DNA from 3 places in the Paraglaciecola sp. L3A3 genome. Region 3 is predicted to be linked to each of the others. Evidence: predicted binding sites of a transcription regulator. Region 3 holds the regulator's gene; each other region holds the start of a gene.
The links. Region 3 encodes sigma-54, which starts transcription at its own class of promoters, with help from an activator protein. Its sites were predicted from a motif close to GTTGGCACGNNNNTNGNNT; they were not measured.
Positions count from the first base shown of each region.

Region 1: GQR87_RS18595 (nucleobase:cation symporter-2 family protein) is a predicted target of sigma-54. The motif match lies at 1,110-1,128, and genes of this name have one in related genera.
Region 2: GQR87_RS06200 (DUF2884 family protein) is a predicted target of sigma-54. The motif match lies at 1,762-1,780, and genes of this name have one in related genera.

Region 1 is NZ_CP047023.1:4,489,726-4,493,012, forward strand. It holds gene GQR87_RS18585 (hypothetical protein) at 1-20, shown strand, start outside; gene GQR87_RS18590 (immunity 22 family protein) at 603-1,070, shown strand; gene GQR87_RS18595 (nucleobase:cation symporter-2 family protein) at 1,203-2,537, shown strand; gene GQR87_RS18600 (TonB-dependent receptor) at 3,031-3,287, shown strand, end outside.
Region 2 is NZ_CP047023.1:1,497,362-1,500,648, forward strand. It holds gene GQR87_RS06190 (DUF1566 domain-containing protein) at 1-1,211, shown strand, start outside; gene GQR87_RS06195 (DUF1566 domain-containing protein) at 1,213-1,713, shown strand; gene GQR87_RS06200 (DUF2884 family protein) at 1,814-2,584, shown strand; gene GQR87_RS06205 (AhpA/YtjB family protein) at 2,590-3,189, opposite strand.
Region 3 is NZ_CP047023.1:4,630,891-4,634,177, forward strand. It holds gene lptA (lipopolysaccharide transport periplasmic protein LptA) at 1-49, shown strand, start outside; gene lptB (LPS export ABC transporter ATP-binding protein) at 49-774, shown strand; gene GQR87_RS19125 (RNA polymerase factor sigma-54) at 840-2,327, shown strand; gene hpf (ribosome hibernation promoting factor) at 2,353-2,640, shown strand; gene ptsN (PTS IIA-like nitrogen regulatory protein PtsN) at 2,656-3,099, shown strand; gene rapZ (RNase adapter RapZ) at 3,100-3,287, shown strand, end outside.

The DNA.
Region 1 (3,287 bases), 140 kb from region 3:
TAGTCAAAAAATACAGTTAGTTCTTAAAATTCCAAACTTCACTACTTTAAAAGATATCGCCTATTCTATAAAAGAAACGAATTAATCCTAATAGTAGCTGTTAAATCAATCACAGCTGTCTCAAAACATTTAGGATGATTTCCTTGTAAATCAACCTTATAAAATTTTTAGCGTTTGCCATAGGTAATTGAGAAATCTGTTTAAATTATCTAACCTGAGTTCTGGATAAGAAATATCGTCTAATCTGGATTTGTCATTACAATTCAATAGCTTAATAACGTGTTATTGCTAGACAATCCAACGCCGCTAGACACAAAAAGAGCGTTATCGAGAGGTTCGGCTTAACCAGTACTCAGGTTATCTAATACCTACGTCATTGTAACTGAATAATTAAAAACAAAATAAAATCAATATCTTAACAACTTTATTTTATTGAATACTAAAAATTGGATTCCAGCTAACTAGATGTCGAAATATCGAACTTTAAAGCCAGTCATAGCTATCTACTACTTTTATCTTTTCCAACCTCCTATTTCCTAGCTACTGCTTTACTCATCCATTACTATGTGTGCTCTTTCAGTCACCTATGGCCATTAGCCTTTATGCAAACAGAAACGCCACAAGCCGAAGAGCAAGATCAACTTTTTAATAAAAAAAATAAAGTCTCAATCTGGGCTTCTAATTATCCTTATGCTGATATACCAGATGAATATTTTGAAGAGACCTTTTTCAAAAATAATAAACGCGCTAAAAACACTTGGTCGGCTAATTACAATATTCGGTATTTTTTACCTGAAGATATGGAAACTAACGGTTCTCATGATGGTTTGATTGATATTCGTGATGCTGCTGGTCAGTGTTCTTGTTCAAGTTCTTATATTGTTAATCTTATGAGTAAGGCTAAAAAGAACAAACTAGAACAAGTGAGCTGGATAATTTTATTGTTTGAACAAGAATACAGCGCAAAACTAAGTGGTGTAGCTAATGATGAGTACACCACATTCTTAGGGGCATTTAATTATGATCCCTATAGCGAAAGTTTACTTGATGAAGAACAAGTAGACGGCTAAATTTATATAAAAACTATCGGCTCACCACGTTTCTGACCTATTGGTCAGATTCTTGCTTTCCTTTGATTATTCATCACAAGATGATTAAGAATATTACTGACTCAATACATGAGTAAGTTAAAAGGAAAACGAATGAAAGCTAACTCAGATATCTTATTTGCCCTTGAAGATATTCCTAGTAAATCCCAAAGTATTACCGCCGCATTGCAACACCTTATGGCTTGTTTTGTTGGGGTGATCACGCCAACACTTATCATAGGTGCCACACTAGGATTACAAGCTGAAGTGCCTTATTTAATTAGTATGGCATTGTTTATTTCAGGTGTGTCTACTTTTGTACAAGCTAAAACATTCGGCCCAGTAGGCTGCGGTTTGATTGCGGTGCAAGGTACCAGTTTTGCTTTTGTCAGCGCCCTATTAGTAGCAGGCTTTGCGATTAAAGCCAAAGGCGGCAGCAATGATGAAATATTAGCCACTATGTTTGGTATCTGTTTTGTTGGGGCTTTTATCGAGATTATTGTTAGCCAATTTATCGACAAAGTGAAACGCATTATCACTCCGTTAACCACAGGCATAGTGATTACCACAATTGGTGTAAGCTTAATTAAAGTGGGGATCACAGACTTAGCCGGAGGCTTTGGCAGCACTAGCTTTGGTGAAGTACAAAACTTAGGCTTAGGCTTATTTGTGTTGGTGCTAATAATCGGCCTAAATATATCTAAAAACCCTTGGATCAGGCTATCAGCCATTATGATGGGAATGTTAGCAGGCTCAGTGCTAGCTTACGCCTTAGGCTTAGTATCTTTTGCCAGCGTAGTGGAACAGCCTTGGTTTAGTTTACCTGTGCCATTTAAATATGGCTTTAATTTTGACATGGATATCTTTTTACCTGTTGCCCTTATCTATTTTTTAACCGCATTAGAAACCTCTGGCGATATTACCGCTAATAGTCTTTTTTGTGGCCTGCCTATTAAAGGTGATAGTTACTTTAAGCGAGTCAAAGGTGGGGTATTAGCCGATGGTCTAAATTCAGCCCTAGCTGCTGTATTTAATACTTTCCCCAATACCACTTTTGGCCAGAACAATGCGGTGATCCAAATGACAGGTGTCGCCAGTCGTCACGTTGGTTTCTACATTGCTGGGATCATGGTTTTACTGGGCCTGTTCCCTATTATTGGTGGTGTACTGCAAGCTATTCCTAAACCGGTATTAGGAGGAGCAACCTTAGTGATGTTTGCCACTATCGCGGTGGCAGGTATTAAAATACTCAGCAGTGAACCTATTGATAGACGGAAATCACTGATCATAGCCACCTCTTTTGGTGCTGGCTTAGGAGTACTTATGGTGCCTGAAGCGGTACAAGGCTTGCCTGGGCTATTAAAAAACATACTTTCATCAGCTGTTACCACCGCTGGTTTCACAGCTATCATTATGAGTTTATTGCTGCCTGAAGATAAAGAAAGTTAACCTCTCAGTTAATTTATTTGTTACTTGCACTAAATTAACACCTATGCCCAAAATGAGTCATTCTTGCACTTTTTTTGGGCGAATATTTCTATTTCCTCTGCATTTGTAAGATCACCAATTCAAGGAAACACATATAACTAATCGAACGGTCAAAGTAATACTAGTGAGATAGCGAATACAATAATCAGCAATATTGAAAAAATACCGCTCTTTCATTGTGCAACATAGTATTATTTTGCACATTAAGAACCCCCTCTATCGTTACCTACTTCTTGAAATTCTATTCTTCTACACTAAAAAATTTTATTAATAATCACATAAATTCAATGAGTTACAAAATCAAAAAAGAACCTGTCTGAGCGGTCAGAAAACTGGCACTTTTCCTGCTACACATTGATAAGTCGACTAACAGCTTAAATTCATAACTAATATATTGCAGAAATAAGCATACCTGTCGAATGAACACACATTCAATTCACTCTAGGAAAAACTAATGCACAACAAAACCTTCAAATTGAAGCCAATAGCCGCAGCGTTGGTTGTTTCAAATTTCATCGCGCACGCAGGATATGCTCAAGAGTCATCTTCAGCAGCAAACCCTGAGCCTGCAAGAGCCATTGAAAACATTATCGTGACCGCCGAGAAACGTAGCGAGAGCCTGCAAGACTTATCGCAAGCTGTTACGGCTATGACTGCCGATGATCTTGATAGAAAATACATTTCTTCTTTTGTGGATTTAAGTGCCGTAGC
Region 2 (3,287 bases), 2.2 Mb from region 3:
CAAATACTGCCGCTATTGCCGAATATTTATGGCAACAAACCGCCGGTGAATCAGTATTAACAGGGGTGAATACATTAGGCGGTACTTTATCTTTTATTACTCCTATTTTAGATGAACCGAATGTGATCAGTATAAGTGTGACAGTGACAGATCAGGAAGGGGCTGTGGATACAGAAATTGTAGATTTGAATATCCAAAGTGCCAGCCAAACGCTACCGAAAATTGCAGCAGGAGTCAGTCATGAAGTGTTCTCTGGAGAATCGATTAATCTAAATGGTGTGGCAAGTACTAATATCGCAGCTTCTAGACCTCTGATTGCTAATTGGTTAAATGACTCAGAAAATGCGCCTGTGATTGACAGCAGTAATAACTTACAAACTTTTGCCATTGCACCCACTGTTTTAAGCTCTCAAGATCTGACTTTTACTTTGCAAATAGAAGATAAGCAAGGCAATCAAGTGGAAGACAGTGTGACTGTCACAATTAAACCTTTGCCGATTCAACCTTTGAACGATACTGGTGTCTCCCAACAAGCTAATAATTCACAAGTGTTGAGTAGTTATCAGGCTGATTTTCCGGGGCAAGATGGTCAGCGAGGGCAAGATGTTATTTATCAAAATGGCATGTCTGCTAAAGCTGGAAGGGGAGAACAAGGATTTGATTTTACTAAATTAGATGTGATTGGAGATGAAGTAGACGATCCTACGCAAGATTGGAGTTGCATTAGAGATAATATTACTGGCTTAGTTTGGGAAGTAAAAACCGCCTTTGATAGTGCCGGTTTACATACCAGTAGCAGTACAGTTAGTTGGTATGAAGAAAGTGAGGATGAAGATCTATATTTAGGCGATGAGTTAGGTGCTAATGCCAGTTGTACCCTTGCTTTATGTAATACCAGTGCGTATATCACGGCAGTTAATACTCAAGGGTTGTGTAATTTTAGAGATTGGCGTTTACCTACCCACGAAGAATTATTATCCATCGTACATTTTGGTAAAACGTCTTCACCAACAGTTGATGAATTATATTTTCCCTACACCACAACATCATTAGGTTCACCTGTATGGTACTGGACCCAAGACTCAAGTGCTGATGGGATGTCTGAATTAGGTGCGCAAAATGCTTGGGCGATAGATTTCACCTCAGGTAATGATAATTTTTTGAATAAATCAACTGCAGCGCACATTCGTTTAGTTAGGGCAGGGCGATAATATGAAGGTATTTATTTTAATTTGCTGTTTTTGGTGTTTTTCTGCCATTAGCCAAACTTGTTTGGTTGATTTTGATGAAACGGCTCAAGCACAAGAGTTTCTTGATAATGGTGACGGGACAGTTACTGATCAGATTTTAGGGTTAACTTGGATGCGTTGTAGCTTAGGTCAGACATGGGAGAGTGAGACCTGTACTGGTGATGCCAGTGAGCTCACTTGGCAGCAAGCGTTACAAACGGCTCATGGTTATAAATATGCCGATAAATTAGGCTGGAGGGTGCCTAATGTGAAAGAGTTATCTAGCTTAACTGAACGAAAATGTGTTCGTCCTGCGATTAATGAAATTTTCTTCCCAAATACCCCGTCAGATGATTTTTGGAGTTCAACTCCTTCAGTAATCGATCCTCAGCGTTCTTGGGTGGTGGCTTTTTTTAATAGTAGTAACTCAATTAAAGAGAAGAATTTATTCGTTTTTACCCGTTTAGTACGTAATGTTGATTAACCGATCTTTTGTTTGTCCTATCTGATCTTATTTGCATTTTAGATTGATATTGGCACACTAGTTCTTTCTGATGTTATTACAAATTTATTCGTGGAAGTTGATGCGGTTCGAATTATTCTTTTTATTCTTTTTTAGCAGCACAGTGCTGGCTAACAATAACTGTGAGGTTTCCCTCAACTTTGGCATTCTGGTGACTGATAAACAGATCCGAATCATTGATGATGGCGGCAGAACTGTATATCAAATTAATGGTAATTCACAACTTTTTGTTAAAGGTGAGTGGATTGAATTAGATCAAAAGCAAAATCAAACATTAAGCGAATTATCGAAAGGTTTTCATAAAGTGGTGCCCAAAATGATCTTCTTAGCGAATGAGGGGGTTGAATTAGCAGTGGCCACTATAGAAAAAGTTTATGGTGGTTTAGTCAAAGATGATGCTAGCCAACAAAAACTACAGAAGTCCTTAAAACAAGTCAAAATGAGCGTTAAAGAAAAGTTTATTCAATCGAATAACCATTTTTATATGGGGCCTGGCAGGTTAGAGCAAGTGGACGATTTGGTTGATAAAGAATTAGAAGAGCAAATTGAGCAAGCTATTAATACTTCGGTTGGCGGCGTGCTGTCAGCAATTGGTGGTTTAGTGGTCAGTGAACAAACGACCGAAGAGAAAGTGGCAGCTATCGCTAAGCAGTTAGAAAATTCTGAGAATAATATCAACTCAGTAGATGCTCCCCCGCTGGATATGTTAAAACATAAAGCTAGATGGTTTTGTAAAAAATTCAAGCAGTTAGATGGTATTGAAGAAGAACTTAAATCTTCGATTAGTGAATTAAATCCCTATGATGTATTAACTACTGGCAGGGCTTGGTAATACAGTTATTTGTGTGCCATTCTGTATCTAAATTTATAGAACACTCTGGCAATTAATATTCCTCCCACCCCAGCTAATAACATTAAGACGATTAGTTGTTGATATAATTGCAGCTGATATTCACTGTGGTACTTCATTACTTCTTCTTCTTTTAACATAATACGTAAATAACCAATCAACTCGTCTTGGTATTTTATCTTCTTCACGAAAACTAAAGGCGTAGCTGAATTTAATTTATAGATGGCAACAACAGAAGTTGCTATTTTATTGTTAGCTAATATTGTGCCTTTGTTGTCATAAATTGAAGCGGATAACACATGCGGATCTTCACCAATAAATGCTAATTGTTGAGTTAACTTTTTTGAGTCATTTTTTCTGATTGCTTCGACTAAAATATGGGCAGCCAAATTGGACAAACTCTGGCCTAATTGATTGGCTTGCTTTTTATGCCAGTTTGCCGCTTGTTCTGAATTGAGTAGCCAGAGGTTTGTGCAAATAATTATCGCTAGTAAAACTAAAGACAAGTTGCCAATTCTTTTAAACACAGAATATTTGCTTTGTGCAGTTAAAGGGGCGATAAGTGATGATGTTCTAATATTTTCCATAGTGGAACAATATGACAGAACAGAGGTTTTTCCAAGTGAAGAAATATGCTTTAAATATTTAGTTAGGTTTTATTATAAACTTTAGGTTAAAAATGTTG
Region 3 (3,287 bases):
ATCTAAAAACAAAGTTAACAGCGTCAAACAACAGGGATCAAAACCTTAATGGCCGTATTAAAAGCCTCTCATTTAGCCAAGTCTTATAAATCACGACAAGTTGTTAGAGATGTCAGCTTAGAGGTATCCACAGGACAAATTGTTGGCTTGTTAGGGCCAAATGGTGCCGGAAAAACCACAACCTTTTATATGATTGTTGGCTTAGTCCCCCTTGATAAGGGTGAAATATATATTGATCAACAAGCTTTAACTTTACAACCCATGCATGTCCGAGCCCGACAAGGTATCGGTTATTTACCACAAGAAGCCTCTATTTTTAGAAAGCTCACTGTTTATCAGAATTTAATGGCTATATTGCAAACTCGCAAAGAGCTATCCAAAGAACAAAGAGAACAACAGGCTGACTCATTATTGGATGAGTTTAACATTAACCATATTCGCAACAGCTTAGGCATGAGCCTTTCTGGTGGAGAACGCCGCCGTGTAGAAATTGCTCGGGCACTGGCAGCAGATCCTGAGTTTATTCTACTTGACGAACCATTTGCAGGGGTCGACCCTATTTCAGTAAATGATATAAAAAAAATAATTCAACATTTACGAGACCGAGGGATAGGTGTATTAATTACTGACCATAACGTACGTGAAACCTTAGATGTATGCGAAAAAGCTTATATAGTAAGTCACGGTGAACTCATTGCATCTGGTACCTCAGAAGAAGTTTTAAGTGATCAACGTGTAAGAGATGTATACCTTGGTGAGCAATTCAGGCTATAGTTAGCCATAAATTGACTCGGCTGATATCAACAACGAATTAAACATAAATTAAACATAAGAAGTAAATGAAACCCTCTTTACAGTTAAAATTTAGCCAACAACTCACAATGACACCTCAGTTGCAGCAAGCGATTAAGCTCCTGCAACTGTCTACACTTGACTTACAAACAGAGATCCAAGAGGCACTTGATTCAAACCCTCTATTGGAAGTAGACGAGCAATTTGATAGTGCTGGTGATAAAGCTTTAGAAACCAATCATGATGCCAATGGCGCAAATGACGCTTCAGAGGTCAATGTCGACAATATTGACTCAGGCGATGCTTTACAAAACAACGATATTCCAGAAGACTTACCATTAGATAGCACTTGGGATGAATATTTAAGTGCTTCATCTGCCCCAGCGCCTTCACCTGTTAGCAGTTCTGGCCCGTCACATGATGACGACCAAATTTTCCAAGGTGAGACCACTGACAATATTCAAGACCATTTACTTTGGCAAGTGCGCCTGACCCATTTCAGCGATAACGATCAAGCCATAGCTATCGCCATTATTGATTCTATTGATGAAGGTGGTTATTTAACCATCAGCACAGAAGAAGTATTGGCCAGCATGGACGATGAAGAAATTGAGTTAGATGAAGTAGAAGTGGTACTTAAACGTATTCAAATGCTCGATCCAATCGGCTCTGGCGCCAGAAGCGCACAAGAATGCCTACTGATTCAATTAAAACAGTTTGCAGCTGAAACTCCATGGCTAGCAGAAGCCAAAATGTTAATTACCGACTATTGTGATCTGATTGGTAGTAAAGATTATCGTACCTTAATGCGTAAAACTCGTCTAAAAGAAGAAGAGTTACGAGAAGCCATGCGTTTACTACAAACGCTCAACCCTCGTCCGGGTACGGCTATCGTTACTGGAGAACCAGAATACGTTATTCCAGATGTATCGGTAAGCAAAAAAAATGGTCGCTGGGCCGTTGAACTTAACCCAGACAGTTTGCCAAAGCTGAACGTAAATCAGCAATATGCAGCCATGAGTAAAAGTGTCAAAAACAGTTCTGATAGCCAATTTATTCGTTCTCATTTACAAGAAGCCAAATGGTTTATTAAAAGTGTTGAGAGTCGGAACGAAACCTTATTAAAAGTATCTAATTGTATAGTACAACAACAAATGGGATTTTTTGAACACGGTCCCGAAATGATGAAACCTATGGTGTTAAATGATGTGGCAGAAATGGTGGACATGCACGAATCGACTATTTCACGAGTAACCACGCAAAAGTATATGCATACACCTAGAGGTATTTTTGAACTTAAATATTTTTTCTCAAGCCATGTAGCAACAGATGCGGGCGGAGAATGTTCATCAACAGCCATTAGAGCGTTGATCAAAAAGCTGGTCGCAGCTGAAAAGCCAAGTAAACCTTTAAGCGACAGCAAAATTGCACAATTGTTGGCCGACCAAGGTATACAAGTGGCCAGGCGAACAATAGCAAAATACCGGGAATCATTATTGATACCCCCGTCTAACCAACGTAAGAGCCTATTATAGGCGAATTTTAGAAGGAAGAGGCGATATGCAAATTAACCTTACTGGTCATCATGTAGATATTACAGATTCTTTGAGAGACTATGTCGACACTAAATTCACCAAGTTAGAACGACATTTTGATCATATCAACAATGTGCACGTAATTTTAAATGTAGAAAAGCTTAGTCAAAAAGCCGAAGCTACATTACACCTCAGTGGAACGGAGGTGTTCGCAACATCTGAGCATGCAGATATGTATGCAGCAATAGATGGCTTAATCGATAAACTTGATAGACAAGTGATTAGGCATAAGGAAAAAGTCAAACGCCATTAACTATAGAATCCCATAATGGAAATTAAAGACATTCTTCACCCTGACTGCACTTTATGTGCAGTTCAGGGCACTAGTAAAAAAAGAGTACTTGAACTCATTAGCCAAACGGCGTCTCAAGTGATTAGCAACATAGATCAAGCAACCATACTGGCCAGTTTAACCGGCAGAGAAAAAATGGGTAGCACTGGGATTGGCAATGGTATCGCCCTCCCCCATGGTAGATTAAAAGATCTAGAAAATGTCTTAGCCATAGTGGTCACCAGTGAAACACCTATTCCCTATGATGCTATTGACAATCAACCTGTAGATATTTTTATTGCTATTTTAGTGCCAGAAGAAAAAGCATCCGAACACTTAGGTACTTTATCTGCGATTGCCCAAAAATTAACGAACAAAGATACATTACATAGAATTCGCAGTGCAAAAACTAATCAAGAACTATTTGAGGTTATGAGCTAAATGAAACTCATCATTATCAGCGGACGATCAGGCTCAGGTAAATCTGTAGTATTACGAGCATTGGAAGATCTCGGTTACTATTGTGTAGACAATATCCCAGTTAACTTGTTGCCCACTCTGACCCACACAGTGGTAGATGAATACGATCAAGTGGCAGTAAGTATCGACGTAAGAAACTTACCGAAAGA